Regions from separate parts of the Amycolatopsis sp. NPDC058278 genome, predicted to be linked through region 1. Evidence: riboswitches for the same ligand, from Rfam matches in the RefSeq annotation. Region 1 holds a riboswitch; the other holds the start of a gene.
The links. Region 1 has a riboswitch for S-adenosylmethionine ahead of ACFVYA_RS09220 (aminotransferase class V-fold PLP-dependent enzyme). Riboswitches for the same ligand answer to the same signal wherever they lie in the genome.

Region 1 (15,586 bases):
GTCCGCGGGGTGGGCGAATCCCAGCGTTTTCGCGTGCAGCCACTGCCGGCTCAGGCCGAGGTGGCGGGCCAGGACCGGGTCGGCGCCGTAGGTCAGGTCGCCGACGCAGGGGTGCCGCAGCGCCGAGAAGTGGACGCGGATCTGGTGCGTCCGCCCGGTTTCGAGCTTGATGTGCGCGAGCGACGCCGCCCGGAACGCCTCGACGACTTCGTAGTGCGTCACGCTCGGGCGGCCGCCCTGGACCACCGCGAACTTGTAGTCGTGGCGCGGGTGGCGGTCGATGGGGGCGTCGATCGTGCCGCGCATCGGGTCCGGGTGGCCCTGGACGATCGCGTGGTAGCCCTTGTCGACCGTGCGCTCCTTGAACGCGCGCTTCAGCACCGTGTACGCGTGCTCGCTCTTGGCCACCACCATCACGCCGGTGGTGCCCGCGTCGAGCCGGTGGACCACGCCCTGGCGCTCGGCCGCACCCGAGGTCGCGATGCGCAGGCCGGCCGCGGCGAGGCCGCCGACGACGGTCGGGCCGGTCCAGCCCGGGCTCGGGTGCACCGCGACGCCGACCGGCTTCGAGATCACGACGATGTCGTCGTCGTCGTGCAGGATCTGCATGCCCGCGACCGGCTCCGCGACGATCTGGACCGGGTTCGCCGGCTCCGGCAGGGTGATTTCCAGGAGGCCGCCGCCGGAGAGGCGGTCGGACTTGCCCGCGGGACGGCCGTCGAGCAGCACGTCCCCGGATTCGGCGAGCTCGGCGACGACCGTGCGGGACAGCCCGAGCAGCTTGGCGAGGCCGGCGTCGACCCGCATCCCGTCGAGCCCGTCGGGCACCGGGAGCATCCGCGAGCTCACGCCTGCTCCTCCGGCTGCTCCGGCGCTTCGGCCGTCTTCTTGTCCTTGGTCGACGTGCCGTCGTAGTCCTTGCCCAGCAGCGACAGCAGCACGATCAGGGCGCCGCCGACGCAGATCGCGGAGTCGGCGATGTTGAAGATCGCGAAGCCCTTGCCGTTCGGGGCGAACGCCGAGATGAAGTCGACGACGTGGCCCTGCAGCCCGCCGGGCGCGCGGAAGATGCGGTCGGTCAGGTTGCCGGTGGCGCCGGCGAGCACGAGGCCGAGGCCGATCGCCCAGCCGATCGACCGCAGCCGCCGCGCCAGCCAGATGATCGCGATGACGACGGCCAGCGCGACCAGGGCGAGCACCCACGTCATGCCGGTGGCCATCGAGAACGCGGCACCGGGGTTGCGGATCACCTGCAGGTAGATCAGCCCGCCGAGGATCTTGACCGGCTCCTTGCCCTCCAGGTCGGCGACGACCAGGTTCTTCGTCACCAGGTCGATGGCCCAGAACACGACGGCGACCGCGAAGACCCAGCCGACCCGCCGCTTGGGCAGCAGCGGCTTCGCCGGGACCTCCGGGTTCTCGGGCGCGTCGGCGGCCGGATCGGGCACCGCATCGGCGGGCGCGGTGGTGTCGGGTTCGGAGTGGCTGGGCTCGGTGCTCACCGGTCCATTGTCCACGGCACTGGTCAGGCCGTGTCGGGCCCGTCCGGCCGCGGTCGCAGGAGGACGGCGAAGGCGGCCGCGAACAGCACGCCCGCCGCGGCGAGCGTGCCGGGCACCGGGGGCAGGAACGCGGTCGCGACCAGCGCGAACACCCCGGCGACGGCCAGCAGGAACCAGCTGCGCTCGTAGCCGGCCAGCAGCACCAGGCCGAGCGTCGCCAGCAGGGCGCCGCGGACGTCGCCGCCGAGCCGGAACTGCAGGAGGCCGACCAGGTCGAGCAGCGGGACGGCGGCGAGCGCCCCGAGCGTGCCGAGCACGAACCGGCCGGGCCTGGGCGGGGTGGCGGCCCGGCGCAGCTCCCGCCAGTACCAGCCCGCCACGGCGAGCACCACGCAGGCGAGACCCGCGAGCCAGCCGAGCCTCGCCGAAGGCACCGCGTCGGCCGAGACCGCGGTCGCGTACGCGACCCCCGACAACTGCGACTCCGGATAGCCGGTGCCACCGACTCCGCCGGTGCCGAGGCCGTGCAGTCCCTGGATCAGCGGGTAGCCCTGCGGACCGGCGGCGGGGACCAGCTCGGCGGCCACCATCACGAGCAGCGCGAACGCCAGCGCGGCCAACGGGAACCAGGACCGGACGGAACTCCCCATCGCGTCAGGGTATCGGGCGCGGGTTTCCCCGCAGCAGGGCGACGAAGGCGACGGCGAGCAGGATCACCGCCGAGATCAGCACGCCCGCCATGTCCGCCGAGAGCACTACGGCGACCAGGGCGAACGCGACCGTGGTGACCAGGAGGAACACGCTGCGCTCGTAGGCGGCGAGCACCAGCAGGCCGAGCGTGGCCAGCAGCGGGCCGCGCAGCCCCTCGTCGAGCCGGAACTGCCAGGACCCGACCAGGTCGAGCAGCGGGACGGCGAGCAGCGCGGAGACCGTGCCGAGGACGAACCGCCCGGTGCGGACGGGCCGCAGGGCCAGCGCGTACCAGACGGCCGTGCCGGCGAGCACCACGCCGAGCGCGACCAGCCACGCGGGCCCGGCCGGCAGGCCGCTTTCCACCCTGCGGAAATCATCCAGGGGCAACTGATACGCCTGGCTGTGCTCGGTCACGCCGGGCGGGACCGAGTACGGTCCGATGAGGAGGTTCGCGGACTCGCTTTCGGCCCGGCTGCGGCGGGCCACCAGCTGCACCGCCGCCAGGCCGATCTCGGCGAACCCCAGCAGTGCCAGCGGAAACCAGAAACGCTGCCCTCTCCCCATCGGTCCAGGCTAGCGCTCAGCAGAACGGCGGCAGCTCCCGCGGGTCGGCCACCGGCGCCCAGCGGCCGTCCACCTTCGCGTATTCCCAGCGTGCTCCGCGAGCGACGATTTGCCGCAGCGCCAGGAGCACGCGGTCGACGTGTTCCTCCGTGCTGCCGAGGCCGAGGCTGACGCGGACGGCCTGCTGGCCGTCGCCGCCGGTGACGCCGATCAGCCGCTTGGCCGCGATGTGGGCGCAGAAGGCGCCGTCGCGGACGCCGATGCCGTACTCGGCGGACAGCACCGCGGCGAGCCACCCGGGGTCGAAGCCGTCGACGACGAAGCTGACCGTGCCGACCCGGTCGACCGGCGCGTCGAACAACCGCAGCTCGGCGCAGCCGGGGACGCTGCCGAGTCCCTTGCGCAGCCGGGTGAGCAGGGCCTGTTCGTGCGCCTCGACGGCGTCCCAGTTCCGGCTCAGGGTCTCGCACGCGACGCCGAGCGCGTACACGCCGACGGTGTTGGGCGAACCGGCTTCGTGGCGCTCCGGACCGGTGTTCCAGACGACGGCGTCTTCGGTGACGAGCTTGGTCGCGCCGCCGCCGGCGAGGTACGGCCGGGCGGCGCGCAGCCAGTCGGCGCGGCCGATCAGCGCGCCCGCGCCGAAGGGCGCGTACAGCTTGTGGCCGGACAGAGCGACGTAGTCGACGTCCAGTTCCCTGAGCGAGATCCGGCGGTGCGGGGCGAGCTGGGCGGCGTCGAGCGCGATGCGGGCGCCGTGTTTCCGCGCCACGGCGGCGATTTCCGCCACCGGGAGCAGCTCACCGGTCACATTGGACGCTCCGGTGACGACGACCAGCCGCGGTCCCTGCGGGGCGTCCGCGAGCGCTTCGTCCACAGCGGACACCGCGGCGAGGCGGGTGCGCGGGGTCGGGATCCGCCGGACGTTCGGCCCCGGCCACGGCAGCAGCGCGGCGTGGTGCTCGGTGTCGAAGACGATCACCGTGGTGTGCCGCGGCAGGCTGCGGGCGAGCAGGTTGAAGGAGTCGGTGGTGTTGCGGGTGAAGACGACGGTGTCGGTCCGCCGGGCGTCGACGAAGCGGCGCAGGGTGTCCCGGGTGCGCTCGTAGAGCTTGGTGGAGACCTGCGACGCGAAGCCGGCCCCGCGGTGGACGCTGGCGTACCAGGGCAGGAACTCGTCGACGGCCCGGCGGACGGCATCGAGGCACGGGGCGCTCGCGGCGTGGTCGAGGTTGGCGTAGCCGATGTCCCCGCCGGTCACCAGCGGCACCCGCAGCGCCGCCCCCGCGACGGCGGGAATGGCGGCGGTTTCGGGAGTTTCGGCGGTTTCGCGGCTTTCGAGCGGGGTGCGGTCGATGGCGAGAGTCATCGGGGTGCCTCCTCGGCGATCCGGGGGACCCCGGCGAGGGGCCCGCGCTTGCCCGTCGCACGGCGCGACCGGCCCGGTCTTCACCCGGGGCACCCCACCGCGGTAGGAGGGTTGCCGGCCAGCAAGCCGGGGCTTCGCGCTGGCACTCATGACCTGAGCCAGAAGGTAACCGAGAACGCGGCCCGTGGCCAACCCCCGCCTCACATTCTGAGACGCCGCTCACAGACGGTGACGGCCGGTGCGGCCGGAGCGCGCCGCGGCACGGCAACTCCGGTGGCGGGCGGGGCGGCGGGACGGGGCAGTGCGAGGCGGCGACGAGCGGGGCGGGCGGACTAGCGAGGCGGCGGGCAGCGCCTGCCCCGCCCTGCCGGCGGGCCGGCCGGCGGGGCGGGGCGGCCGACGGGGCGGCAAGGCGGCAAGGCGGCGAGCAGCGACGGTCGGCGGGGCGGGCGGGCGGTCGGCGAGGCGGGCGGCGGGCGGCGAGGCGCGATGGCGCACAGCCGAAAGCACCCGCTGTGCGCGCTCGGCGGCGTCAGGGACTCGCGCGGAAGCGGCCCGGCAGCTGGACCACCGCTTCGTCCGCGAGGTGCGTCGCGGTGCCCGAGTACTGCTCCGCCCCCTCCGTGAACCTCCAGCCGCCGAGGGTCTTGCCGTTGATCGGCTCGCCCAGGGCCGTCGCGAGTGTTGTCGAAATGCGGGCGAACGCCACTCCGTCCCAGTCGCCCGCCGCCGCGTCCGGGAGGGTCCAGAGCGTGAAGTGCACGTGCGCGCCCGTGCTGCTGCCGCCGCACGGGAGGGCGTTGCCGGTCGAACCCAGCACCGTGCCGGCTTCGACCTGCTCACCGTCGGTGACCCGGATGCCCTCCAGGTGGTAGTAGCCGGTCCGCCGGCCGCCGGCGTGATCGATCGTCACCCAGTCGCCGCCCGCGCAGTGCTGGAGGTGGACCGTGCCGGCCAGGGACGCGCGGACCGTGCCGTCGGCGGGGCTGAAGTCGATGGCGTTCCGCACGCCGGTGCCGCCGTCGTCGGAGTGGATGCCCGCCGAGTAGACCTGCTGGCCCGCCTCGAACGGCAAGGCGAGCGACGGAAAGGCTTCGGCGGACGCCGGAGGCGCGAGGAGGCCTACGGCCGAAACGACCGCGGCGGCCAAGCTCGCCGCCCGCACGGAAAGGTTCACCGCATGACTCCTCTGGCGCCAAAGTTCACTCGATCGAGCGGACCTTAAGCCAAAAGAGGGACTACAGGGAAGATTTCCGTCAGCGGCCGGATTCGCCCTTCCAGCGAGCCAGGCGCCCGGCCCGGTCGACGGCGCGCAGCCGGCGTTCGGCCGCGTCGCGGACGGCGCTCGTCGTGACGACCAGCAGCTGGTCGTGCTCCTGCAGCCGGCTGGTCTTCTGCGGCGTGAAACCCGTGCCGTCGCGCACGACCAGGCTGATCGTCGCGCCGATGGGCAGCCGCAGCTCGGACAGGTAGACGCCGTGCATCTTCGAGCCGGGCTGGATGCGGACCTGCAGCAGTTCGGCCCCCAGCTCGTCCAGCGGCGCGGAGTCGACCTCGATCTCGTGCGGCTCGGACTTCTTGGCCAGCCCGAGCCGGCGCGCGAGCGGGCCGAGCGTCGCCCCCTGCACCAGCGTCAGGACCACCACCAGCACGAACACCGCGTCGACCAGCCGCTGCGCGCCCGGCAGGCCCTGCGACAGCGGGATCATGGCGAGCACGATCGGCACGGCCCCGCGCAGCCCGGCCCACGACAGGAACGCCTGTTCGCGCCACGGCAGCCGGAACGGCAGCATCGCCAGGAGGACCGAAACCGGCCGCGCCAGCAGCAGCACGACCGCGCCCGCGACCAGGCCCGGCACGATCGCGTCGAGCAGCCGGCCCGGCGACGCGAACAGCCCCAGCAGCACGAACAGCCCGATCTGCGCCAGCCAGCCCAGCCCCTCGGCGAACGACAGCGTGTCCGACCGGTGCGGCAGCCGCGAATTCCCGAGGACCAGCGCGGCCACGTAGGTGGCGAGCAGCCCGGACGCGTGCAGCAGCTGCCCGGACGAGTACGCGACGACGCACACCGCGACCGTGGCGAGCGGGTACAGGCCGGTCGCCGGCAGCGCGGCCCGGCGCAGCGCGAAGCCGCCGAGCCAGCCGAAGGCCAGCCCGATGACCAGGCCCGCCGTCAGCTCGTAGACCACCAGCAGCGGCAGCGTCCAGTCCACAGTGGTGCCTTCGGCCAGCACCACGACGGCGATGTAAGCCGGCGCGTCGTTGATGCCCGACTCGAGTTCGAGCGCGCCGGTGAGCCGCTTGCCGATCCCGGCCGTGCGCAGCACCGAAAACACCGCGGCCGCGTCGGTCGAAGCGAGCACCGCACCCCACAGCAGCGCCAGCCGCCACTCCAGGCCCAGCAGCCAGTGCAGCGCCGCGCCGGTGACCGCGATGCTCACCACCACGGACACTGTGGACAGTGCGATTCCCCGGCCCAGTGCGGGTTTCACCGCCGACCACCGGGTGGTCAGCCCGCCTTCGGCGAGGATCATCACGAGCGCGGCGAGGCCGAGTGATTGGGTGAGCCCGGGGTTGTCGAACCGGACGCCGAAGCCGGCTTCGCCCAGCAGGACGCCGATCCCCAGGTACAGCAGCAGCGAGGGCAGGCCGAGCCGGATCGACACCCGCACGGCCAGCACGGAGGCGAGGAGCACGACGCCGCCGACGCCGAGCAGCACGGGAAGCTGGTCCATGCCCGCCTCCTCCCGAGTGCCGTGGGGCCCTCAGAATAGTGAAGCGCGGGGGTTAACTCGTTCGTGTACCGCTGCCCGGCGCCGGACACCCGGTGTGTTAAGGCGCCGCGACACCACCGAGCGCGTCGAGATCGACACCGAGAGCGGCGAACGGCTCCCTCGCCGGCGGCAGCACCTTGACCGCGCGGTAGCCGTCCTGGGCCACCCAGCCGGCGTCGACGGCCCGGTCGAGCAGCGCCGCGGGCAGGGCCCCGGCGAGGTGGTCGCGGCGCTCCGTCCAATCCAGACAGTCACGCAGCAGCGGCCGCCGCCCGGCGGCGACCGGCACGCCGAGGTCCGCCAGCACCGCCCGCCCGCGCGGGGTCAGGGCCAGGCCGTCGGCGGTGTCGACCAGGCCGGTGGCGAGCATGCCTTCGCGCAGCGCCACGCCGAGCTCGCCGGCGAGGTGGTCGTAGCAGGTGCGCGCGAACCCGAGCCGCCGCGCCCGCAGCGACGACTTCAGGCCGGTCACCGGCCGGTGCTCGGAAGTTTTTCGGGGGCTCCGGGTGGCGGAGCCCCCGGCCCGGGGCGAAGCCCCGGATGTCACTGCGTGCTGGGCCAGGTGCTCGATCAGCTCGGCCACGCGCGGATCGGCGATCCGGACGTAGCTGGCCCGCCCCTGCTTGACCCGGACGACGAAGCCGGCGCCGGCCAGCCGGGTGACGTGCTCGCTGGCGGTCGAGAGGGCGATCCCGGCCGCCTTCGCGAGCTCGCCGACGGTCCAGGCCCGCCCGTCCAGCAGCACGAGGCACATGGTGGCCCGGCTCGGGTCGGCGAGCACCGCGGCCACCTCGGCCAGCGCGATCGTCTCCATGCCCCCACGCTACGGCCGCGACCCGTCGGCCGCGGCCGAACCGTCGTACCCACACGGCCGACGCGCGTACCCACACGGACGACACGCGTACTCAGCCGGACGACACGGGCGCCGGCCGCTCGCCTCCGCGTGTCGTCCATCCAGGTACGCGTGTCGGCCGTGTGGGTACTCATGTCGTCCGGCTGGGTCCGGAGGTCAGAGGGGTTTGAGGAAGGTGGCGGCGACCTGGACGGCCGGGCCGGAGTCGTTCGAGTCCTCCAGGACCACCGCGAAGGCCACGCTCCCGCGGTAGCCCACGAACCAGCCCGTGGCCTGCTTGCCGTCGCCGAACTGGGCGGTGCCGGTCTTGCCGAAGACGGTGCCCGCCCCCGCGGCGGCGCGGCCGGTGCCGCTGGTCACCACCGCGCGCATCATCTTCCGCACCTCGCCGAGCACCGATGCCGGCGGCGGCGAGTAGCCCTTGACCACCTTGGTGTCGACGTCGTGCCACAGCCGCGGCGTGATCGCCTTGCCGGTGGCGACCGTGGCGGCCATCAGCGTGCCGCCGAGGGCGCTGGCCTGGATGCGGCCCTGGCCGAACCCGTCTTCGACCTGCTCGTCCTTGCTCGCCGCGGGCTCGACCTTGCCGAGCTCCGTCTTGAGGCCGGGAATTTCGTAGTCGGCGTTGAGGCCCAGTTCGTCGGCCGCCTTCTTCAGCCCGTCCGCGGGCAGGCCGAGCGCCAGCTGCCCGAACGTCGTGTTGCAGGAGCGCGCGAACGCCGTCTGCAGGTTGGTCGCGCCGAGCTCGAAGCCCTCGTTCTTGACCGTCCGCGTGCCGATCGTCGCGACGCCCGGGCAGTCGACCGGCGACGTCGCGTTGAGCCCGCTCTGCTGGACCGCCGCCACCGACGTCGCGATCTTGAACGACGACCCCGGCTCGTACAGGCCGTTGAGCGCCTTCGGCGAGTTCCCGGCCGCGGCGTTCTGCGCGACGGCGAGGATGTCGCCCGACCCCGTGTCCATGGCGACGAGCATCGCCGACCCCCGGTAGCCGTCCACCGCGGCCTGGGCGGCGTTCTGCGCGGCCAGGCTCAGGCTCGTCACGAGCGGCTTCGCTCCCGCGTCCGACACCTTCCCGAACAGCCGCTCGATGCTCTTGCCGCCGGCATCGACGCGTTCGACGGCGAAGCCCCCGCCCGCCGCGGCGGTGACCTGCGCGAGCAGCGCCGAGCGCAGCAGCGGCGCCGGGTTGCCGTCCACCGGGCGCAGGCCGCCGGACCCGCTGACGACCAGCGGCTTGCCGTCGCGGTCGGCGACCGCGACGGTGTCCTGCACGGCGGTGCTGATCACCAGCCGCTGGCCCGCCTCCAGCTTCGGGTGCAGCAGCGACGGCGCCCAGTGGACCAGCCACTTCCCGCCACCCTGCACGAGCTGGAACGGCACGTCGTAGGTCCAGACCTGGCCCGGCTTCAACGTCCACGAGACGCTGAACGTGCCGTCCGCCTGCTTCGCGCCGGCCGGGGCCGGCTGCAGGGCGGCCAGCTTGGCGGTCACCGACGCCGGGTTCAGCGTGTTCCGCGTGGCCCGCAGGGCCACCGCGGCGGCCGCGTTGTCGTCGGTCAGCCGAGCCGCCGCGTCGGGGTTGTTCTCGGAAAAGTCCTGCAGGTACTCGGTGATCGCCGAGTTCGGGTCGAGCGCGCCCGGGCTCTCCACCGTGGTCGCGCCGGTGGCGGCCTCCGGCGTCGAACCCCCGCTGTTCAGCACGAAGAACGCGGCCACCAGAACCACGACGACCAGCAGCGCGCCACCGATCAGGATGCCGCGTCTCTTACCAGGATTCACCTTCGACGTACCCCTCCCCCAAGGTGCCGCCCCGGATCCGGGGTGGCCGGTCGAGTCTGCACCCTACCGGCCACCCGCGGCAATCATGCTTTCGCCACCGCCACGGTGACCTTCGTGCCGTCGCCGACCGTGCCGGCGAAGCCCTCGGCGACCGGGCCGTGGGTCACCGACGTCGCCAGCGTCTCCGAGGCGAGGAACTCCTCGTGCCGCCGCGCCGCCTCGACGACGTCGGGCACTGAATCAATCGTGAGCGCGATCCGGTCGGCGACGTCGAGCCCGGCGTCCCGGCGGGCCTGCTGCACGACCCGGACCAGGTCGCGGACCAGGCCCTCGGCCGCCAGCTCCGGCGTCACCTCGGTGTCGATCAGGACCAGCCCGGACCCGCCCGGCAGTTCCGCCGCCGCGCCGCCGCCCTTGGCGACCAGCCGGCGCTCGAACTCGCCCTCCTCCAGGGCGATCCCGGCCGCGACCACGGCGCCGCCCTGGAACGACCAGTCCCCCGCCTTGACGGCCTTGATCACCGTCTGGACGTCCTTGCCCAGGCGCGGGCCGGCGGCACGGGCGTTCACCGCGACCTCGAACCCGCCGTGCGCGGCGACGTCGGTGGTCAGCTCGACCGCCTTCACGTTCACCTCGTCGCGCAGGATGTCGGCGAACGGCGCCATCGAATCGGCGTCGGCGGCCGCCACGACCAGCGACGACAGCGGCAGCCGCACGCGCAGCTTGTTCGCCTTCCGCAGCGACAGCGCCGACGACGCCACCTGCCGCACCCGGTCCATCGCCGTCACCAGCGCCGCGTCCGCGGGCAGGTCGTTCGCGTTCGGCCAGTCGGTCAGGTGCACCGAACGGCCGCCGGTGAGCCCGCGCCAGACGACCTCGGTGGTCAGCGGCAGCAGCGGCGCCGCGACCCGCGAAGTCACCTCCAGCACGGTGTGCAGCGTGTCGATCGCGTCCTGGTCACCGGCCCAAAAGCGGTCGCGCGAGCGGCGCACGTACCAGTTCGTCAGGACCTCGAGGAAGTCCCGGACGGTCTGGCACGCGCCCGCGACGTCGTAGTTGTCCATCGCGTACTCGACGTCGGTGACCAACTCGTGCGTCTTCGCCAGGACGTACCGGTCGAGCACGTTCGGCGAATCCGTGCGCCACCGGCCTTCCACGCCTTCGGCGTTCGCGTACAGCGCGAGGAAGTAGTACGAGTTCCACAGCGGCAGCACCGCCTGGCGGACAGCGTCGCGGATGCCCTTGTCGGTGACGACGAGGTTGCCGCCGCGCAGGATCGGGCTCGCCATCAGGTACCAGCGCATGGCGTCGGAGCCGTCGCGCTCGAAGACCTCGTTGACGTCCGGGTAGTTGCGCAGCGACTTCGACATCTTCGCGCCGTCGGAGCCCAGCACGATGCCGTGCGACACGCAGGTGCGGAACGCCGGCCGGTCGAACAGCGCCGTCGCCAGCACGTGCAGCAGGTAGAACCAGCCGCGGGTCTGCCCGATGTACTCGACGATGAAGTCGCTCGGGTAGTGGTGCTCGAACCACTCGGCGTTCTCGAACGGGTAGTGCACCTGGGCGTACGGCATCGAGCCCGAGTCGAACCAGACGTCGAGGACGTCCGGGACGCGGCGCATCGTGGACTTGCCGGTCGGGTCGTCCGGGTTCGGCCGGGTCAGTTCGTCGATGTAGGGCCGGTGCAGGTTGTCCAGCCGCACGCCGAAGTCCGCCTCCAGCTCGTCGAGCGAGCCGTAGACGTCGGTGCGCGGGTAGGCCGGGTCGTCGGACTGCCACACCGGGATCGGCGTGCCGAAGTACCGGTTGCGGGAGATCGACCAGTCGATGGCGTTCTCCAGCCACTTCCCGAACTGGCCGTCCTTGACGTTCTCCGGGTACCAGGTGATCTGCTGGTTCAGCTCGACCATCCGGTCCTTGAACTGCGTCACCGCGACGAACCACGACGAGACCGCGCGGTAGATCAGCGGGTTCCGGCAGCGCCAGCAGTGCGGGTAGGAGTGGTCGTAGGTTTCGTGCCGCAGCAGCAAAGCGCCCTGCTGCGCGGCGGCGCCCGTGCCGTTCTTGAGGTCCCGCACGATGTTCGGGTTGGCGTCGAAGACCTGCTGGCCCTCGTAGTCCGGGACGGTCGCGTCGAACTTGCCGTGCGCGTCGACCGGCGTGACCGGCGGGATGCCGGCGGCGTCGGTGACGACCTTGTCGTCGGCGCCGTAGGCCGGGGCGATGTGGACGATCCCGGTGCCGTCGTCGGTGGTGACGTAGTCGGCGGCCAGCACCCGGTGGGCGTTTTCCGTGTCGGTGAAGTACGGGAACGGTGGTGCGTAACGGGTTCCCAGCAGCTGCGTGCCGGTGTAGCGGGCCACCACCGTCGGCTCTTCGCCGAGTTCGCGTGCGTACGCGGCGACGCGTGCTTCGGCGAGCAGGAATCGCTTGCCGGGCAGGCTTTCGCTCTCGACGACGACGTAGTCCACCTCGGGGTGCACCGCGGTCGCGAGGTTCGACGGCAGCGTCCACGGCGTGGTGGTCCAGATCAGCAGGTAGGTGCCGTCGAGGTCGTTGCCGTTGCCCTCCAGGCGGAAACCGACCGTGACGGCCGGGTCCTGGCGGTTGCGGTAGACGTCGGCGTCCATGCCCAGCTCGTGGTTGGACAGCGGCGTCGCGTCACGCCAGCAGTACGGCAGGACGCGGTAGCCCTCGTAGACGAGTCCCTTGTCCCACAGGCGTTTGAACGCCCAGAGCACCGACTCCATGTAGGTGACGTCGAGGGTCTTGTAGTCGTTGTCGAAGTCGACCCAGCGGGCCTGGCGGGTGACGTACTCGCGCCATTCGTCGGTGTAGCGGAGGACGGACTCCTGCGAAGCCGCGTTGAACTTCGCGATGCCCATCTCTTCGATCTCGGACGTCTCGGTGATGCCGAGCTGGCGCATCGCTTCGAGCTCGGCGGGCAGGCCGTGGGTGTCCCAGCCGAAGCGGCGCTCGACCTTGCGGCCCTTCATCGTCTGGTAGCGCGGCACCAGGTCCTTGACGTACCCGGTGAGCAGGTGGCCGTAGTGCGGCAGGCCGTTGGCGAAGGGCGGGCCGTCGTAGAAGACGTACTCGTTTTCGCCCTTTTCGCCGGCCGGGCGCGCGTCGATCGTCGCCTGGAAGGTCCGGTCGCTCTCCCAGTAGGCGAGGACCTGCTTCTCCAGTGCGGGGAACGACGGCTGCGACGGGACTCCTGCGCCGTCGCCAAGCTGGGCCTGGGGGTACATCCGGGTGCTCCTCGGTTCGTCGCTCGCGTACGGACGACCGGCACTTGCACCGGTCACCCACACGGGGACGAGACGCCTCGGCGTTCCGCGGTACCACCCCGCTTGCCCGTTCTCACGGGCCACTCGTTTCGACGGCTGTCACGGGCCGAACCCGTCCGGTTCTACTGAGAGCTCGCGCTCGGTTCTTCCGGAGGCTCCCCGGTGATGGCCGGATCGACGCCGTGTTGCCTACCAGGTTAACCGGCCCGCGCAACCGGGTTGTCACGAGGGGCACGTACCCCGGTGAGCGTCACGCCGATCGCGACCAGCCACGACACCGCGGCGATCAGCCCGGCCTCGTGCAGCCCGGCGAGGAACTCACCGCCGGGCTCGCCCGCGACGGTGCCGAGCACCGCCACCCCGAGCGCGCCACCGGCCTGGCGGGCGGTGTTGTTGACGCCGCTGGCCACGCCGGCGCGCTCCGGCGGGATGCCGCCGACCGCGGCCGTCACCACCGCCGTCGTCAGCAGGCCCATCCCGACGCCGAGACCGAGCAGCGTCGGCAGCAGGGCCGCGTATCCGCTGTTTTCGTTGAGCAGCAGCAGGTTCAGCATGCCGAGCGCGCCGAGCGCCAGGCCGGCCACCATGAGCGGCCGCGGCCCGAAGCGGCCGGTCAGCCGGCCCGCGACCGGGGCCAGCAGCGAGAGCGGGCCGAACAGCGGCAGCACGTCGAGCCCGGCTTCGAGCGGTCCCGCGTGCCGGACGCCCTGCAGGTACAGCGTCAGGACGAGGATCGCGCCGATGCCGGTGAAGTTCATCGCCGCCGCGACGAAGTTCGGGCCGAGCGTCCGGCGGACGACGTCCGGGGGCAGCATGGGATCCGCGACCCGGCTCTCCACGACCGCGAACGCCACGAGCGCGCCGGCCGCCACGATCCCGGCCACGACGTTCTCGTCGATGACCGCGTACACCCCGGCGCCGAGGGCCGGCACCGCCGTGGCGATGCCCGCGACGTCGATCCGCCGTCCGGACCGGCGCTCGCCGCGCGGGACGAGCCGCCGCGTCGCGAAGACGGCCGCCAGCACGACGGGGACGTTGAGCCAGAACACCGGCCGCCAGCCCGCCGCCGAGACGACCGCGCCGCCGAGCACCGGGCCCGCCGCCAGGGCCAGCGCCGACACCCCGGCCCAGATGCCGAGGGCCCGCGCCCGCTCGGCGCGTCCCGGGTAGGCCCTCGTGATCACGGCGAGCGTGCCGGGCAGCAGCAACGCCGCGCCCAGGCCCTGGCCGGCGCGGGCGGCGACGAGCCACGGCGCCGACCCGGCGAGCCCGCACGCGGCCGACGCCGTGCCGAACAGCGCGAAGCCCGCGAGGACGACCCGGCGGTGACCGAAGACGTCGCCGAGCGCGCCGCCGGTGAGCAGGAAGGCGGCCAGGACCACCGCGTAGCCGTCGACCACCCACTGCTGCGCCGTGAGGCCGGCGTGCAGGCCGGTGCCGATGGCGGGCAGGGCGACGTTGACGACCGTGACGTCCAGCTGGACGAGGAACATCCCGGCGCACATGGTGAACAGGAGCATGTCCCCAGTGGACCGCGCGGACACTTCCGTTTGGGTGGAAGCGTCGCGGGGGCATCCTGGGAGACGTGGAGGGCGACGCCGACATCGCGCGCACGGCCGCGCTGTTCGCGGACCCGGCCCGGGTCCGCGTGCTGCTCGCGCTCGCCGACGGCCGCGCGCTGGCGGCGTCCGTGCTGGCCGCCGAAGCGCGGCTGTCCGCGCCGGGCGTCAGCGCGCACCTGGCGAAGCTGCGGGCGGCGGGCCTGGTCGTCGCGGAGAAGTCGGGACGGCACCGGTTCTACCGGCTGGCCGGCCCGGACACCGCGGAGCTGCTGGAGACGCTGGCGCGGTGTTCGCCGTCCCAGCCGGTGACGTCGTTGCGCGAGGGGACGCGGGCGGAGGCGTTGCGGACGGCCCGGACGTGCTACGACCACCTTGCGGGCCGGCTCGGGGTGGCGGTGACGTCGGCGTTGCTGGCGCGTGGCGCGCTGGCCGGGGCGTCCGACACGCGACCGCGTCCGGGTGACCGGATTTCGGCTCCGCTGCGCGAACACCCGTACACGCTGGGTCCGGCGGCCGCTTCGGTGTTCGGCTCGCTGGGCGTGGACTTGGAGGCTGTCGCCGCTGGTCGGCGTCCGCTGCTGAAGTTCTGCCTCGACTGGAGCGAGCAGCGGCACCACCTGGCGGGCGCGCTGGGTGCGGCGGTGGCGACCCGGTTCCTCGACGCGGGCTGGGTCCGGCGGCGAGCCCAGGCCCACCGCGCGCTGCGCCTGACCCCGGAAGGCGCCCGAGCCCTGGAAACCCACCTGGGCCTGGCCGACCTCGCCGCCTGACGCCCCTCAGCCCCGAGCCGGAACTCGTAACTCGCGTGATCGGGGCCGTAACTCGCGTGATCAGGCCCGGATCTCGCGTGATCGGGGCCGTAACTCGCGAGTTCCGGCTTCAATCACGCCAGTTCCGGCTTCGATCACGCGAGTTCCGGCTTCAATCACGCGGGATCCGGCGGGCGTCACGGTCAGCGGTGAGCGGCTACCAGGGTGGCGTCGGGGTGGCAGCGGTCGCAGGGGGTGAAGCCGAGCTGGCGGGCCTCGCCCACGCCGATCGGGATCGTGTCGCGGGTGCCGAGCCAGGGGCAGGTGCGCAGGTGGTAGCGGGGGTGCTCGTCGACCACCACGACCTCGTCCTCGAGGTCGGCCAGGACCGCGACGTCGGCCTCCGGGGTCTCTTCCACACCCGGGTCGGAATCGGGCTTCGTTTCGG
Region 2 (15,586 bases), on a different contig from region 1:
GGGTCGGCCAGGTCGTAGGCCAGGTACCCGAACCAGCCGCCGCCGACCACGCCCGGCTCGGCGTCGGCCTGCTCGGTGAGAGCCGGAAAAGCGCCGGGCGACAGGTCCGGCGACGGCGCGATCACCGCCCGGGAAGAAAACCACTCGCCGGACAGCATCGCGGGCGGCGGCAAGCCGCGTGCGGCGGCGTGGTGGGCGAGTACCGAGAAAGCGCGCGACGGCGTCAGGTTCGTCCGGAGCGGCCTGCTCGTCACGCGCATGGCGACATACCACCACACGTCAGAGCAGCAGGTCGCCCAATGTGAACGGGTACACGACGGCGTTCTGCTCCACCGGCGCGGCGATGCCGGGCACGTCCGGGGCGTACGCGTGCTGGTGCACGCCGAGCCGCGAGTGGAACCAGCCCGCGCGCCCCGGGATGCCGTTGTGCCGGACCAGCCACAGCACGACCTCGCTGTCGGCCCAGCGGTCCGGGTGCAGCCGGTGCTGCCAGCAGTCGTGGTCGGCGTAGACCAGCACCCGTTCGATGCGCGCCGCGTGCCGGACGTGCTTGATCCACGCCTTGACGAACCGGTCGTCGACGCTCGGCGCCGCCACCTCCAGCGCCGGCGCCAGCGACCCGGGGGCGAACGCGCCGAGCCTGCTCGCCGTCCGCACGAAGAAGTCGGCCTGGTCGTGCACCGCACCGGGCCGGGCGTAGTGCCGTCCGCCGGCGTGCAGCCCGGCTTCCTGCGCGCCGGCCAGGTTGCGCTCCGCGGCGGGGTTGCTCCAGTTGACGTTCTCGCTGATCGTCACCGAGACGAACCGGGTCTGCGCGGCGCGCACGGCCTGCCAGTCGGTCACGTGCTCGCGGTGGGACAGCGAGATGCCGAGTTCACTCTCCGGCTCTGTCACGGTCCCGCCCCCGGCGCGTCGGTGGAGAGCACACCATACGTCGCCGGAGGCGGACCCGCAGTGAACGCACCCGCGGGTTTGATCAGGCGTTTTCCTTCTGGAAGGTCCGTGTTCCCCACCACAGGGACAACACCGCCATCACCAGCACCACGACACTGCCCGTGAACAGCGCATCCATCGTGAAGTCACCGCCGAAGCTGTTCCGCTCGACGTCGACGACGTGCCGGAACGGGTTGATCCGCGAGACCGTGTAGAGCCAGTCCGGCGCCTTCCCGGCGGTGATCGGCAGCAGGATCCCGGAGAGCAGCAGCAGCGGGATGAGCACCGCGTTGAGCAGGGCGGGGAACGTCTCCTCGCTCTTCAGCGTCAACGCCAGCGCGTAGGAGCACGATGCCAGCGACACCGCGAGCAGGAACACGATCACCAGGCACAGCAGCACGCCGCCGACGGGTGCGTCGAGGGGAAACACCAGCGCGGCCAGCGCGATGATCAACACGGCCTGCACCACGGCCTGCAGCGCGTTGGCCAGTACCTTGCCCAGCAGCAGCGCGATCCGGCTGACCGGCGTCACCCGGAACCGCTCGACGACGCCGGAGCGGTATTCGGCCAGCAGCCCGAAGCCGACGAACGAGCTGCCGAACAGGGCCAGCTGGGCGATCAGCGCCGGGGTCAGCAGCATCCAGCCCTGCACTTCGGTCAGGCCCTGGCCCTGCATGGCCTGCACCATCAGCGGCCCGAAGAGGAACAGGTACAGCAGCGGCTGCATGATGCCGATCAGCACCCAGGTCGGATTGCGCAGCGCCGCGGTCATGTCGCGGCGGAAGATCAGCCAGGTGTCACGCAGCACGGCCGGCCTCCTCCGCTTCCCGCAGCGAACGCCCGGTCAGGGTCAGGAAAACGTCGTCGAGCGTCGGCCGGTGGACCTGGACCGACAGCATCGTGATGCCCTTGGCGTCCAGGGCGCGCAGCAGCTCCGGCAGTGCGACGTCGCCGCGCGGCACCCGGAACCGGACCTCCCCGCCGTCGGTGGACAGCTCCTGCGCGCCGGTGAGCCGCCCGGCGATCTCGGCGGCGTCGGTGGCCTGCCCGGGGTCGACACCCACTTCGACGCGGTCGCCGTTGACCCGCGCCTTCAGCGCGTCCGGCGTCCCCTCGGCGACGATCCGGCCGTCGTCGATCACGATCAGCCGGTCCGACAGCGCGTCCGCCTCGTCGAGGTAGTGGGTGGTGAGGAACACCGTGACGCCCTGGTCGGCGCGCAGCCGGCGGATGTGCTCCCACAGGTTGGCGCGGCTCTGCGGGTCGAGGCCGGTCGACGGCTCGTCGAGGAACACCAGGGCCGGCGAGTGGATCAGCCCGAGCGCGATGTCGAGCCGCCGCCGCTGCCCGCCCGACAGCGTCTTGGTCAGCCGCTGGTCCAGCCCGGTCAGGTCGAGCTGCTCGGCGAGTTCGGCGCCGCGCGCGATCGCGTCGGCCTTGCTCATCCGGTAGAGCCTGCCCTGCAGTTCCAGCTCGTCGGCGACCTTGCTCTCCGGTGCGCTGCCGCCGCCCTGGGCGACGTACCCGATGCGCTTGCGCACGCCCAGCGGGTCGGACAGCAGGTCGCAGCCGCCGACGGTCGCGGTGCCCGCGGTCGGCTTCAGCAGCGTGGTCAGCATGCGCAGTGTGGTCGTCTTCCCGGCGCCGTTGGGCCCGAGGAAGCCGACCAGCTCGCCCGCTTCGACGTCGAGGTCGACGCCCTTCACCGCGTGGACTTCGCCCCCAGTGCGGCCCTTGCGGCGGAACCGCCGCTCGAGACCGCGTGCCGTGATCATGAGAACCCCTCCCGAAAAGTAGTCAAGCTTGACTAGCTGAGCCGCACACTGTGCCTCAGAAGAGTGCACTAGTCAAACTTGATTACCGGGTGGGTGGCTCGCCGAACGCCTCGGCGGACTCGTCGGCCATCACGTACTCGCCCGCCTCCAGCCGGGCGATCAGCGCCGCCAGCCAGGTGAGGCTCGCGTCGGTGATCCCGCCCCACAACCGGTACAGCTCGCCCACGTGCTCAGGCGTCCCGAGGCCCATGTTGACCTTCAGCTCCTCGAGCATCAGCTCCGCCTGCCGCTGCTCGGCTTCCAGGTGCACCAGCCGGTGCCGGAGCAGGTTGATCACGCGCGCCCGGGGCAGGGTGGTCATCAGCGAGATCGCGGCCGACAGGTCGGGGTGGTTGAGCTGGGGGTCCGACAGCGCCTTCGACAGCAGCACCTGGTACTCCTGCTCGCCCTCGCCGGTGAGCCGGTAGGCGATCCGGTCCGGGCCGCCCTCGCCCGGTTCGACGTCGACCTGCTCCAGCAGGTCCTCGGCGGTCATCTTCTTCAGGGCGTGGTAGATCGACCCGGGCTGGACGTTCGCCCACTTGTCCGCCGACCAGGTCAGCAGCTCGCGCCGCACCTGGTAGCCGTGCGCGCGGCCGTACATGCGCACCACCCCGAGCACGAGCAGCCGTGTCGCCGACAACCGGGCCTCCCTCTCGACAAAGCGTGTGACGCCCTCCGTAGGCTAATAAGGTATGAGCACCCCTGTGTTGACCGCGGTGGCCTGGCCCTACGCCAACGGCCCCCGCCACATCGGCCACGTGTCCGGATTCGGCGTCCCGTCCGACGTCTTCTCCCGCTACCAGCGAATGGCCGGCAACCGGGTGCTCATGGTCTCCGGGACCGACGAACACGGCACCCCGATCACCGTCCAGGCGGACAACGAGAACTCGACCCCGCAGGAGACCGCGGACAAGTACACCCGCCAGATCGGCAACGACCTGCAGGGCCTCGGGCTGTCCTACGACCTGTTCACGCGGACCTCCACCGGCAACCACGCCGAGGTGACGCAGCAGATCTTCCTGGCGCTGCACCGCAACGGCTACGTCGTGCCGAAGACCACGCGCGGCGCGATCAGCCCGTCCACCGGCCGCACGCTGCCCGACCGCTACGTCGAGGGCACCTGCCCGATCTGCGGGTACGACGGCGCGCGCGGCGACCAGTGCGACAACTGCGGCAACCAGCTCGACGCCGCGGAGCTGATCAACCCGAAGTCGCGGATCAACGGCGAGACTCCGAAGTTCGTCGAGACCGAGCACTACTTCCTCGACCTGCCGGCGTTCACCAAGACCCTCGGCGACTGGCTGGGCACCAAGAACGACTGGCGCCCGAACGTCCTCAACTTCACCAAGAACCTGATCGACGACATGCGGCCCCGGCCGATCACCCGCGACCTCGACTGGGGCGTCAAGATCCCCCTCGACGGCTGGCGCGACCAGCCGCTGAAGCGGTTCTACGTCTGGTTCGACGCGGTGATCGGCTACTTCTCGGCCAGCGTCGAGTGGGCGCGGCGCTCCGGCAACCCGGACGCGTGGCAGGAGTGGTGGAACAACGCCGACGCCCGGTCCTACTACTTCATGGGCAAGGACAACATCACCTTCCACGCCCAGATCTGGCCGGCGCTGCTGTTCGGGCACAACGGCGAGGGCGACAAGGGTGGCGAGCCGGGCAAGTACGGCAAGCTGCACCTGCCGGACGAGATCGTCTCGAGCGAGTTCCTCACCATGAGCGGCTCGAAGTTCTCGACCTCGCGCGGGCGCGTCATCTACGTCGAGGACTTCCTGCGCGACTTCGGCCCGGACACGCTGCGGTACTTCATCTCGGTCGCCGGTCCGGAGACCCAGGACACCGACTTCACCTGGGACGAGTTCGTCCGCCGGACCAACTTCGAGCTGGCCAACGAGTGGGGCAACCTGGTCAACCGGTCCATCTCGATGGCGCACAAGAACGTCGGCGCCATCCCGCGCCCGGAGGCCCCGACGGCGGCCGACGAGGACCTGAAGGCGTTGTCCCGCAAGGCGTTCGACACCGCCGGCGCGCACCTGGCCCGGTCCCGGTTCAAGCTGGCCGCGGCCGAGGCGATGAAGGTCGTCACCGCGGCGAACAAGTACATCTCCGACCAGGAGCCGTGGAAGCTGAAGGACGACCCCACGCGGCGCGACACCGTGCTGCACACCGCGCTGCAGGTCGTCAGCGACGCGAACACGCTGCTGACGCCGTTCCTGCCGCACTCGGCGCAGAAGGTGCACGAGGCCCTCGGCGGCACCGGCGTCTGGGCCGCCCAGCCGGAGCTCAAGGAGGTCGACGACCTCGACATCGACGGCCGGGTCAACCCGATCCTCACCGGCGACTACGCGGCCGAGCAGGCGAAGTGGGCGTCGACGCCGATCGAGGTCGGCAAGCCACTGGCCAAGCCGTCGCCGTTGTTCACCAAGCTCGACCCGGCGCTCGGCGAGACCGGTCCGGAGTGGGCGCCGATCATCAAGGAGTAAGAGGTATGCATGGGTGACGAGAAGCGCGAGCTGCCGCCGGTCCCGGACCGGCTCCCGGTGTCGGTGGTGGACGCGCACACCCATCTCGACGCGTGCGGCGCGGTCACCGCGGCCGATGTCACGGCCATGGTCGACCGCGCCGAGCGCGCCGGCGTCGCCCGCGTCGTCACGGTCGCGGACGACCTCGCCTCGGCCCGCTGGGCCGTCGAGGCGGCGGGCTGGGACCGGCGCGTCTTCGCCGCGGTCGCGATCCACCCGACCCGGACCAAGGGGTTCGGCGAGGCCGAGCGGGCCGAGGTGGAACGCCTGGCGGCCGGCGACCGCGTGGTCGCCGTCGGCGAGACCGGCCTCGACTACTACTGGGACTACTCGCCGCACGACGCCCAGCAGGAGGCGTTCCGCTGGCACATCGACCTCGCGAAGCGGCTGGGCAAGCCGCTGATGATCCACGACCGCGAGGCCCACGACGACGTGCTGCGCATCTTGGCCGAAGAGGGTGCGCCGAATGCCGTAATCTTCCATTGTTTTTCCGGGGACGCGGAAATGGCCCGCAAGTGCGTCGACGCGGGATATGTCCTTTCCTTCGCGGGCACCGTCACGTTCAAGAACGCGAAAGGCCTCCACGACGCGGCCCGCCTCTGCCCATCCGGGCAGTACCTCGTCGAGACCGACGCGCCGTTTCTGACCCCCCACCCGTTCCGTGGGCGGCCGAACGAGCCGTTCGGCGCCGCCTACACCGTCCGTCACCTCGCGGCGCTCAGGGGCGAAGCTGTCCACGAAGTCGCCGAATCGGTCCGGACCACCGCGGAGCGGATCTACCGACTCCCCAGTGTCACAACGGGTTGAACGCATTGCGACAACCGGGTTCCCCGCTCGTCCACCTGATGGAGTGACCCAGATCACGACACTCCGGGGGGTGTTTGCGCAACCCGCCGCGACCCGTTACTGTCCCGTGATCGTGCCGGTCGGTACTGCGCATGCAGTTGCCGACTGTTACGCCCACAGTCACGTCAGTGCACGTCGGGGAAGCGGAACCGGGAGCGGTACGGCCCGGAACCGTGACGATGGCGCCGGCTGCGGGCCCAGACGTAAAGACGTCGCCCCGAACGATGTCTTGGGAAAGGGAACGACCCGGTGACAGGTAGCAGACAGGCTGGAGCGCGCTCCGCGGCCGTCCTCGAGCGCGATTTCGAGAACACTGCGTACGGCCAGCTCGACTTCTCCGACGACCCGAACATCACGCAGCAGGACATCCTCGCCGCGCTCGGCCCGGACGCCGACGCGATGATGGCCGAGATCGACGTCGACGTCGACGAACTGATCCGGCTCATCAACGCCGAGACGACGTTCCTGCCGCCGATCGTCATCCCGGACGGGCTCGACGAGGACCGGACCATGTCCCCGCAGGCCAAACGGGCCTCGCTGGACGAGGGTCTGCGCGAGACCACCAAGATCTGGAAGCGCCGGTTCCTCAAGGGCGCCGTCCTCAGCGTCATGATCAGCGTCGCCGGCGGCGGCGCGGCCGCGCTGGCGATGAACAAGAGCATCACCGTCGACGTCGACGGCCACCAGCAGACCGTGCACTCCTTCGGCGACACCGTCGGCGAGGTGCTCGAGGACGCGGGCCTGTCCGTCGGCGCGCACGACTCGCTGTCCCCGTCCCCGCAGGCGGAGGTCGGCGACGGCGGGGTCATCAAGCTCGAGCGCGGCCGCCAGCTGAAGATGATCGTCGACGGCGCGGAGCACACCTCCTGGGTCCGCGCGACCCACCTCGGCGACGCGCTGTCCCAGCTCGGCATGGCCGGCATGGACAAGCCCGGCACGTGGATGTCGATGCCGAAGGACGGTGAGCTGCCCCTGCAGGGCGCGACCGTCGAGATCAAGACCCTGAAGAACATCACCCTGTACGACGGTGCCAACGCGCCGAAGCAGGTGAAGACGACCGCGGTCACGACGAAGGAGTTCCTGGGCGAGTACAAGCTCACCCTGGGCCCGGAGGACCAGGCCGAGGGTGGCCTGGACGTCAAGCTGACCGACGGCGCCGAGGTGCACATCAGCCGCACCGGCGTCTCGACGGTCAAGCAGAAGGAGAGCATCGACCCGCCCGAGCAGCGCGTCGACGACCCCGACCTGGCCAAGGGCAAGACGCAGGTCGAGGACCCCGGCACGCCCGGCGAAAAGGAAGTGACCTACAAGGTCACGCAGAAGAACGGCAAAGAGGTCGGCCGGGAGAGCATCTCCGAGAAGGTCATCACCCAGCCGAAGCCGAAGATCGTCCACGTCGGCTCCAAGCAGGCCCCGAACCCGGAGATCGGCGACGGCTCCGCGTGGGACCGCATCGCCCAGTGCGAGTCGGGCGGCAACTGGGCCATCAACACCGGCAACGGCTACTACGGCGGCCTCCAGTTCGACAAGCGCACGTGGGACGCCTACGGCGGCGACGAGTACGCCGCGCTGCCGAACCAGGCCTCGCGTGAGCAGCAGATCGCGGTCGCGGAGAAGGTCAAGGCCGGCCGCGGCGGCAGCTACAGCGCCTGGCCGGTCTGCGGCAAGAAGGCCTGACGCTTTCCCGAACGGCCCCCGTCCCACGTGGACGGGGGCCGTTTCGCGTGTCGTCCTCCCCATCACGCGTGTCGTCCCTCCAGTCACGCGAGTTCCGCCTTCAATCACGCGAGTTCCGCGCTCGATCACGCGAGTTCCGCCGCCGATCACGCGAGTTCCGCGGTCAAGTAGGCTCGCCCGGTGGTTGAACTGCTGGGACCTGCCGAGATCCGCGGGCTGGCGGCCGAACTCGACGTGCGGCCGACGAAGAAGCTCGGGCAGAACTTCGTGCACGATCCCAACACCGTCCGCCGGATCGTCGAGCTGGCGGACGTCGCCCCCGGTGACGTCGTCCTCGAAGTCGGGCCGGGGCTCGGGTCGCTGACCCTCGGGCTGCTCGCCACCGGCGCCCGCGTCGTCGCCGTCGAGATCGATCCCAAGCTCGCCGAGCGGCTGCCCAAGACCGTCGCCGAACGCGGGCCCGAGGCCGCGGGGAACCTCACCGTCGTCGGCGCCGACGCCATGCGCGTCACCCGGGAGGAACTGGGTGAGCCGACCGCGCTCGTCGCCAACCTGCCGTACAACGTCGCCGTGCCCGTCGTGCTGCACCTGCTGGCCGAAGTGCCTTCGCTGAAGTCCGGGCTCGTCATGGTGCAGACCGAGGTCGCCGACCGGATGGCCGCCGGCCCCGGCAGCCGGATCTACGGCGTGCCGAGCGTCAAGCTCGCCTGGTACGGCTCCGCGCGCAAGGTCGCCGCCGTGCCACGCTCGGTGTTCTGGCCGGTGCCGAACGTCGATTCCGCGCTCGTCGCGTTCGAACGCGGCGACACGACGGCGTCCGAGGACCGGGACCTGCTCTTCGGCCTGGTGGACGCCGCGTTCTCACAACGCAGGAAGACGCTCCGGGCCGCGCTCGCGGGCTGGGCGGGTTCGGCCGAGCGCGCCGGCGAGCTGCTGACGGCGGCCGGGATCGACCCCCGGACCCGCGGTGAACAGCTCGGCGTGCACGACTTCGCCCGGATCGCCGCCGCGCGTTAGCGATCCACAGCGTTCAAACTCCACAGTGGAAGGGTGAAAAAGGCCCCCATCGGCCCCGATCCCGCCATTCGGACACCGCCACTCGTGTGATCTGGGCCAACAGGCTTGCGTTCGCTCCTCGGGATCGGTTTTACTCAGTACGTCCATCCCGAGCGACTGAGAGACCTGGCTCGCCGAAGTCGCAGCAACCACCCTCCACAGGGCAGGTGCTACCGCCAGGACCGATGGAGGCCGTTTTCGATGAAGAGGGTAGCTCGCCCCCTGCTCCTGACCAAGCGTCGCGTTGTCGACGAAGGCCGCCGCTCCGTGACCGCATGTCGACGCTCCAACTGAGCTTGTCGTAGCCGGTCCACCTCTTCTTCACGCACCGTCCGAACAGGACGGAACTTGCTTGCGGCCGGGTGCCGCCATGCGCGCACCCCGTTTTCTGGAGCCTTCGTGATCACCGTCGAAAACCTGTCCAAAACCTTTGCCACCAACGGAAACTCCGTCATCGCGCTCCGGGACGTGAGCGTCGACGTCCAGGCCGGCTCGCTCTTCGGCGTGGTCGGCCCCGCCGGGTCCGGCAAGTCCGTCCTCGCCCGGTGCATCGCGCTGCAGGAGCGCCCCGACCGCGGCGTCGTCCGCCTCGACGGCCTCAACACCGGAACCCTCGACGGCCGCCGCCTCCGCGAGATCCGCCGCCAGCTCGGCGTCGTCTCGACGAAGCCGGAGCTGATCGCCGAGCGCACCATCGCCGGCAACATCGCCTCCCCGCTCGAGCAGCTCGGCGTCGACGGCCCGCAGCGCCGCAGCCGGGTCGGCTCGCTGCTGGACCTCGTCGGCCTGACCCCGCGCGCCGCGCAGCGTCCCGGCGAGCTGTCCGCCGGTCAGCTGCGCCGCGTCGCGGTCGCGAAGGCCCTGGCGGCGGCTCCCGCCGTGCTGCTCGCCGACGACCCGACCGCCGGCGTCGACCCGGAGGAGGCCGGCGCGGTGCTCGCCGTTCTCGACCGGGCGCGCTCCGAGCTGGGCACCACCGTCGTCATCACGACGCCGGACGCGGGCGTGGTCCGCCGGGTCTGCGACGACGTCGCGGTGCTGGAGGACGGCACGGTCGTCGAGCGCGGCACGGTTCTCGACCTGATCTCGAACCCGGCCAGCCGCACCGCGCAGGCGCTGCTGCCGGCCATCGAGACCGTCCGCTCGCAGGCGGCGCGCTACGACCGCTCGGCCGACGTCGTGCTGGTCGGCTTCGCCTCGGTCGGCGCGCTGCTGCCCGAGGCCGCGGGCCGCTTCGACGTCGAGTTCGCCACCATCGGCGGCGGCCTGACCCGCATCGGCGACACCCCGGTCGGCCGCTTCCGCCTCGGCGTCCGCGGCGAGCGGGCCGACGCGGCGCTGGCGTGGGTCGCCGAGCGCGGTGGCCATGTGACGTACACCGCCCGCGGTCCGCAGGGTGTCGCGGCTGCTTGACTGACCGGGTTTTCGGGGGTTCCGGGTGGCGGAGCCCCCGGCCCGGGGCGAAGCCACGGCTGCCACAGCAGCGCCCCGATGCGCAGGTCGCATCGGGGCGTTTCCGTGGGCACGTAGGCTGGTCGGGTGCTCGCCGTAGTTCCGCCCCCAGTCACCGTCCGGGTCCCGGCCAAGGTGAACCTGCACCTGTCGGTCGACGACCTGCGCGAAGACGGTTACCACGAGCTGGTGACCGTGTTCCAGGCGCTGTCGCTGACCGACGAGGTGACCGTCGCGGTCACCGAAGAGCCCGGCATCGAGGTCTACGGCGAGGGGGAGGGTTCGGTCCCGACCGGCCCCGAGAACCTGGCCTGGCGGGCCGTCGAAGCGCTGGCCGAGCACGTCGGCCGCACCGGTGAACCGAAGGTCCGGGTGGTGCTGCGCAAGGGCATCCCGATGGCCGGCGGCATGGCGGGCGGCAGCGCCGACGCGGCGGCGACGCTCGTCGGGCTGGCGAGCCTCTGGAACCTCGACGTCACCCGCGACGAGCTGGCCGAAATCGCCGCCGGGCTGGGCAGCGACGTCCCGTTCGCGCTCTACGGCGGCACCGCGCTGGGCACCGGCCGCGGTGAGCAGCTGGTCCCGGTGCTTTCGCGGCACACGTTCCACTGGGTGCTGGCCTTCGCCGCCGAAGGGCTGTCGACGCCGAAGGTGTTCGGCGAACTGGACCGCCTGCGCGCGGCCGGCAACCCGCCCCGCATCGGCTCGCACACGCCGGTCGTCGAGGCGCTGGCCTCCGGTGACCCGCGCCAGCTGGCCCTGCTGCTGGGCAACGACCTCCAGGCGGCCGCCGTTTCGCTGCGGCCCGACCTGCGCCGCACGCTCCGGGCGGGCGTCAACGCGGGCGCGCTCGCGGGCACGGTGTCCGGCTCCGGCCCGACGTGCGCGTTCCTCTGCGAAGACGCGCAGTCGGCGGTGGAGGTCGCGGCCGAGCTGTCGGGCGCGGGCGTGTGCCGGACGGTCCGCGTGGCCCACGGCCCGGTCCCCGGCGCCCGCGTCGTCGGCGGGGACGACGCGCCGCGCCCGGCACCGCCGCGGGTGCACGCGTGAAGCACGCCGAGTTCGCGTTCCCCGGTCCGCTGCGCGACAAGCTGGTCGCGGCGATCCTGCGCGGGGAGAAGACGTCGACCACCGGCCTGGTCGCCGAATACGAGAAGTACGGCGAAGAACTGCCCGTCGTCGGCGAGCGCGAGCTGATGATCGACTCGGCGGGCGTCGGGGTCGCGATCCTCGAGACCACCGAGGTGCGCGTGCTGCCGCTGTCCGAAGTGGACTTGCAGCACGCGCTCGACGAGGGCGAAGGCGACAAGAGCGTCGCCGAGTGGCGAGCCGGCCACACGCAGTACTGGCAGAGCGCCGAAATGCGGGCCGCGCTGGAAGATCCGGAATTCACCGTGGACGACACGACCATGGTCGTGGCGACCCGGTTCGTCATCGTGGAGAGGATCGGCTGAACGGATGGCCAACCTGGTCAATCTCGAGTCGGTGAGCAAGTCCTACGGGGTGAAGCCACTGCTGGACGGCGTTTCCCTCGGCGTCGCGGCCGGGCAGCGCATCGGCGTCGTCGGCCTCAACGGCGGCGGCAAGACCACCCTGCTGGAAGTCCTTTCCGGACTCGCCGAGCCGGATTCCGGGCGGGTGAGCCACGTCGGCGGACTGCGGATGGCCGTGGTCACCCAGCGGACCGAGCTCCCGGACGGCAGCACGGTCGGCGAAGTGGTGCTCGAACGCTACGGAGCCGAGCACGAATGGGCCGCCGACGCGCGCGTCCGATCCATTGTGGACGGATTGGGCATCACCGCGATCGGGCTCGAAACGCCCACCGCGAACCTCTCCGGCGGTGAGCGGCGCCGAGTGTCCCTGGCCGCCGCGCTGACCGGCGAGCTCGACCTCGTCGTCCTCGACGAGCCGACCAACCACCTGGACGTCGAAGGTGTCCAGTGGCTGGCCGACCACCTGCTGAACCGGCGGATCGCGGTCGTGGTCGTCACGCACGACCGGTGGTTCCTCGACACCGTCGCCACCCTGACGTGGGAGGTCGCGAACGGCCGCGTCGAGCAGTACGAAGGTGGTTACGCCGACTGGATCTTCGCGCGCGCCGAGCGGGCGCGGCTGGCCGCGACGGCCGAGGAGAAGCGGCAGAACCTGGCCCGCAAGGAGCTGGCGTGGCTGCGCCGCGGCCCGCAGGCGCGTTCGTCGAAGCCGCGTTACCGCATCGAGGCGGCCGAAGCGCTGATCGCCGACGTCCCGCCGCCGCGGGATTCCGTCGAACTGCAGGCGTTCGCGAAGCGGCGGCTCGGGAAGACCGTGCTGGAGCTGGAAGACACGACCTACCGGGTCGGCGAGCGGACGCTGCTCGACCACGTCACCTGGCGGATCGGCCCGGGCGACCGGATCGGCCTGGTGGGCATCAACGGCTCGGGCAAGACGTCGCTGCTGAAGCTGCTCGGCGGGGACGTCGAGGGCTCGACCGGCCGCCGGGTCGAGGGCAAGACGGTCGCGCTCGCGCACCTGCGCCAGGAGCTCGACGACCTGCCCGGCGACCTGCGCGTGCTGCAGGCGATCGAGCAGGTGGCCGGGCGCGTGGTGTTCGGCAAGCAGGAGATGACGGCGTCGCAGCTGGGCGAGAAGCTCGGGTTCCCGCAGGCACGCCAGTGGACCCCGGTCGCGGACCTCTCCGGCGGCGAGCGGCGCCGGCTCCAGCTGTGCCGGCTGCTGATGGCCGAGCCGAACGTGCTGCTGCTCGACGAGCCGACGAACGACCTGGACATCGACACGCTGCAGCAGCTGGAGGACCTCCTCGACGGCTGGCCGGGCACGATGGTCGTGGTGTCCCACGACCGCTACCTGGTGGAAAGGGTGTGCGACACGATCGTCGCGTTGTTCGGCGACGGCCGCATCACCCACCTCCCGGGCGGCATCGAGGAGTACCTGAACCGCCGCGCCCTCGCCAAGGAACCGGCGGCCGCGACGGCCCCGACGGCGGCCAAGACCGAGGCGAAGAAGTCGGCGGCGGATCTGCGGGCGGCGCAGAAGGAACTCGGCCGGTTGGAGCGCAAGCTCGACCAGCTGCACGCGAAGGAGGAGAAGCTCCACTCGGCCCTGCTGGAAGCGGCGACGGACCCGGCGAAGCTGATGGAGCTCAACGCGCAGCTGAAGGGCGTCCAGGGCGAGATCGAGGACGTCGAGGGCCGCTGGCTGGAAACGTCCGAGCTGCTGGAGTGACCAGGCTCCTCGGGCCGGACGAGCCCCTCGGCGTGCGGCAGCTCCGGCGGATCGCGGTGGCCGGGCCCGCGGGATCGGGCAAGTCCACCCTGGTGCCGACCCTGTGCGAGCGCTTGGGGTGCCGTACGTGTCACTCGAATCCTTCTACCTCGGGCCCGGCTGGACCGTGCGGGAGACGTGGGAAGCCGAGGTGCTCGGCTTCCTGGACGGCGACGTCTGGGCCATCGAGTGGCAGGGCGAAGAAGTCCGGGAACGGATGACAGCCCGCCTCGACGTGCTCGTGTGGCTCGACCACCCCCGTGCAACGCCAGGTGGACAGCTGGCTGCGGGGGCCGGTTTCCGCTTTGCTCGGCGGACGTTGACGCCGAGACAGTAATGTTCCAGCCATGAGCAGGTTCGTGGACACGCTCGTCGCCACCGCGACGGAGCGAGGTCAGCAGCGTGGCATGGTCACCGGGGAGCCGAAGGAGCCGGTCCGGCGGACCTGGGCCGAGGTGCACGAAGAAGCCCGGCGGATCGCCGGCGGGCTCGTCGCGGGCGGGTTCGAGCGCGGGACGGCGGTCGGGGTGCTGGCCGCCGCGCCGGTGCTGATCGCGCCGACCGTGCAGGCCGTCTGGCTGGCCGGTGGCAGCGTCACCATGCTGCACCAGCCGACCCCGCGCACCGATCTCGCCGAATGGGCCGAGGACACCGTGCGGGTGCTCGGGATGATCGGCTCCGGCCTCGTGCTGCTGGGCGAGCCGTTCGACCAGCTGGCGCCCGTGCTGGAGCAGAAGGGCATCGGGTTCAAGCTCATCACCGAGCTGGCCGCCGCCGAACCGCTGCCGGACGTCGTCACCACCGACGAGGGCGACACCGCGCTGCTGCAGCTGACGAGCGGCTCGACCGCCGACCCCAAGGCCGTGCGGATCACCTACGGGAACCTGTACTCCAACGTCAAGGCCATGGTCGAGCGCGCGGAGTTCGACTTCGACGTCGACGTGATGGTGTCGTGGCTGCCGACGTTCCACGACATGGGGATGGTCGGCTTCCTGACCGTGCCGATGACCTTCGGCGTCGAGCTGGTCAAGATCACGCCGGTCGAATTCCTGTCCGGGCCGCTGATCTGGCCGGAGCTGATCACGAAGTACCACGGCACCACAACGGCGGCGCCGAACTTCGCGTACGCCATCGTCGGGCGCCGGATGGCCCGCGTCGACTCCGATGACGCCTACGACCTCTCGAAGCTGCGCATCGCGCTGAACGGCGCCGAGCCCATCGACGAGACCGCTGTCCAGACCTTCGTGGACGCCGGAGCCCGGTTCAAGATGCCGGCGGAGTGCGTCTTCCCGGCCTACGGCATGGCCGAAGCGACGCTCGCCGTGTCGTTCGCGCCGCTGTTCACCGGGCTCACCCTCGACGTCGTCGAGGCCGACGCGCTCGAGGCGGACAACCGCGCGGTGCCCGTCCCCGAAGGCGACCCGCGGCGCGGCACCGACGGCGTCCGGTCGTTCGCGCTGCTCGGCCGGCCCCTCGACGGGCTGGAAGCGGAGATCGTCAACGACGCGGGCGAGCGGGTCGGCGAGCGCGAGGTCGGCGAGATCCGGCTGCGCGGCGAGGCCGTGACGCCCGGCTACCTGACCATGGACGGGCCGCTCGACACGCAGGACGCCGAGGGGTGGCTGAACACCGGCGACCTCGGCTACCTGGTGGACGGCCAGATCGTGATCTGCGGCCGCCGCAAGGACGTGATCATCATGGGCGGCCGCAACCTGTACCCGACGGACATCGAGCGCGCGGCGACCTCGGTCGAGGGCGTGCGCGCGGGCAACGCGGTGGCGGTCCGGCTGGACGCGGGCAGCCGCCGCGAGCGGTTCGCGGTGGTCGTCGAGTCGAAGCTGGCGGGGGACGCCGAGGCCGAGAAGAACCTGATGAAGCAGGTGTCGGCCCGCGTCCGGGACGCCGTCGACATGCGGCCGTACGCGGTGGTCGTGCTCCCGGCGGGCAGCCTGCCGAAGACGCCGTCGGGCAAAGTCAAGCGCGCGGCGACGGCCCAGCAGTTCGCCGACCGCA

Region 2: another riboswitch for S-adenosylmethionine. It lies ahead of ACFVYA_RS29395 (methionine ABC transporter ATP-binding protein); the one in region 1 lies ahead of ACFVYA_RS09220 (aminotransferase class V-fold PLP-dependent enzyme).

What each region holds. Positions count from the first base shown of each region.
Region 1 covers NZ_JBHVXZ010000013.1:53,249-68,834, reverse strand. The annotation lists gene ACFVYA_RS09240 (RluA family pseudouridine synthase) at 1-849, opposite strand, end outside; gene lspA (signal peptidase II) at 846-1,529, opposite strand; gene ACFVYA_RS09230 (hypothetical protein) at 1,526-2,152, opposite strand; gene ACFVYA_RS09225 (hypothetical protein) at 2,157-2,759, opposite strand; gene ACFVYA_RS09220 (aminotransferase class V-fold PLP-dependent enzyme) at 2,776-4,128, opposite strand; SAM riboswitch class IV at 4,168-4,282, opposite strand; gene ACFVYA_RS09215 (M23 family metallopeptidase) at 4,661-5,305, opposite strand; gene ACFVYA_RS09210 (potassium/proton antiporter) at 5,385-6,863, opposite strand; gene ACFVYA_RS09205 (ArsR/SmtB family transcription factor) at 6,961-7,716, opposite strand; gene ACFVYA_RS09200 (penicillin-binding transpeptidase domain-containing protein) at 7,912-9,537, opposite strand; gene ileS (isoleucine--tRNA ligase) at 9,621-12,788, opposite strand; gene ACFVYA_RS09190 (MFS transporter) at 13,025-14,347, opposite strand; gene ACFVYA_RS09185 (ArsR/SmtB family transcription factor) at 14,413-15,159, shown strand; gene ACFVYA_RS09180 (hypothetical protein) at 15,342-15,586, opposite strand, start outside.
Region 2 covers NZ_JBHVXZ010000064.1:35,144-50,729, forward strand. The annotation lists gene ACFVYA_RS29350 (aminodeoxychorismate synthase component I) at 1-260, opposite strand, end outside; gene ACFVYA_RS29355 (glycoside hydrolase family 25 protein) at 280-894, opposite strand; gene ACFVYA_RS29360 (ABC transporter permease) at 977-1,741, opposite strand; gene ACFVYA_RS29365 (ATP-binding cassette domain-containing protein) at 1,731-2,708, opposite strand; gene ACFVYA_RS29370 (PadR family transcriptional regulator) at 2,791-3,390, opposite strand; gene metG (methionine--tRNA ligase) at 3,443-5,239, shown strand; gene ACFVYA_RS29380 (TatD family hydrolase) at 5,249-6,085, shown strand; gene ACFVYA_RS29385 (transglycosylase family protein) at 6,374-7,801, shown strand; gene rsmA (16S rRNA (adenine(1518)-N(6)/adenine(1519)-N(6))-dimethyltransferase RsmA) at 7,982-8,818, shown strand; SAM riboswitch class I at 8,959-9,049, shown strand; gene ACFVYA_RS29395 (methionine ABC transporter ATP-binding protein) at 9,257-10,270, shown strand; gene ACFVYA_RS29400 (4-(cytidine 5'-diphospho)-2-C-methyl-D-erythritol kinase) at 10,397-11,359, shown strand; gene ACFVYA_RS29405 (ASCH domain-containing protein) at 11,356-11,763, shown strand; gene ACFVYA_RS29410 (ABC-F family ATP-binding cassette domain-containing protein) at 11,768-13,534, shown strand; gene ACFVYA_RS29415 (hypothetical protein) at 13,662-13,910, shown strand; gene ACFVYA_RS29420 (fatty acyl-AMP ligase) at 13,921-15,586, shown strand, end outside.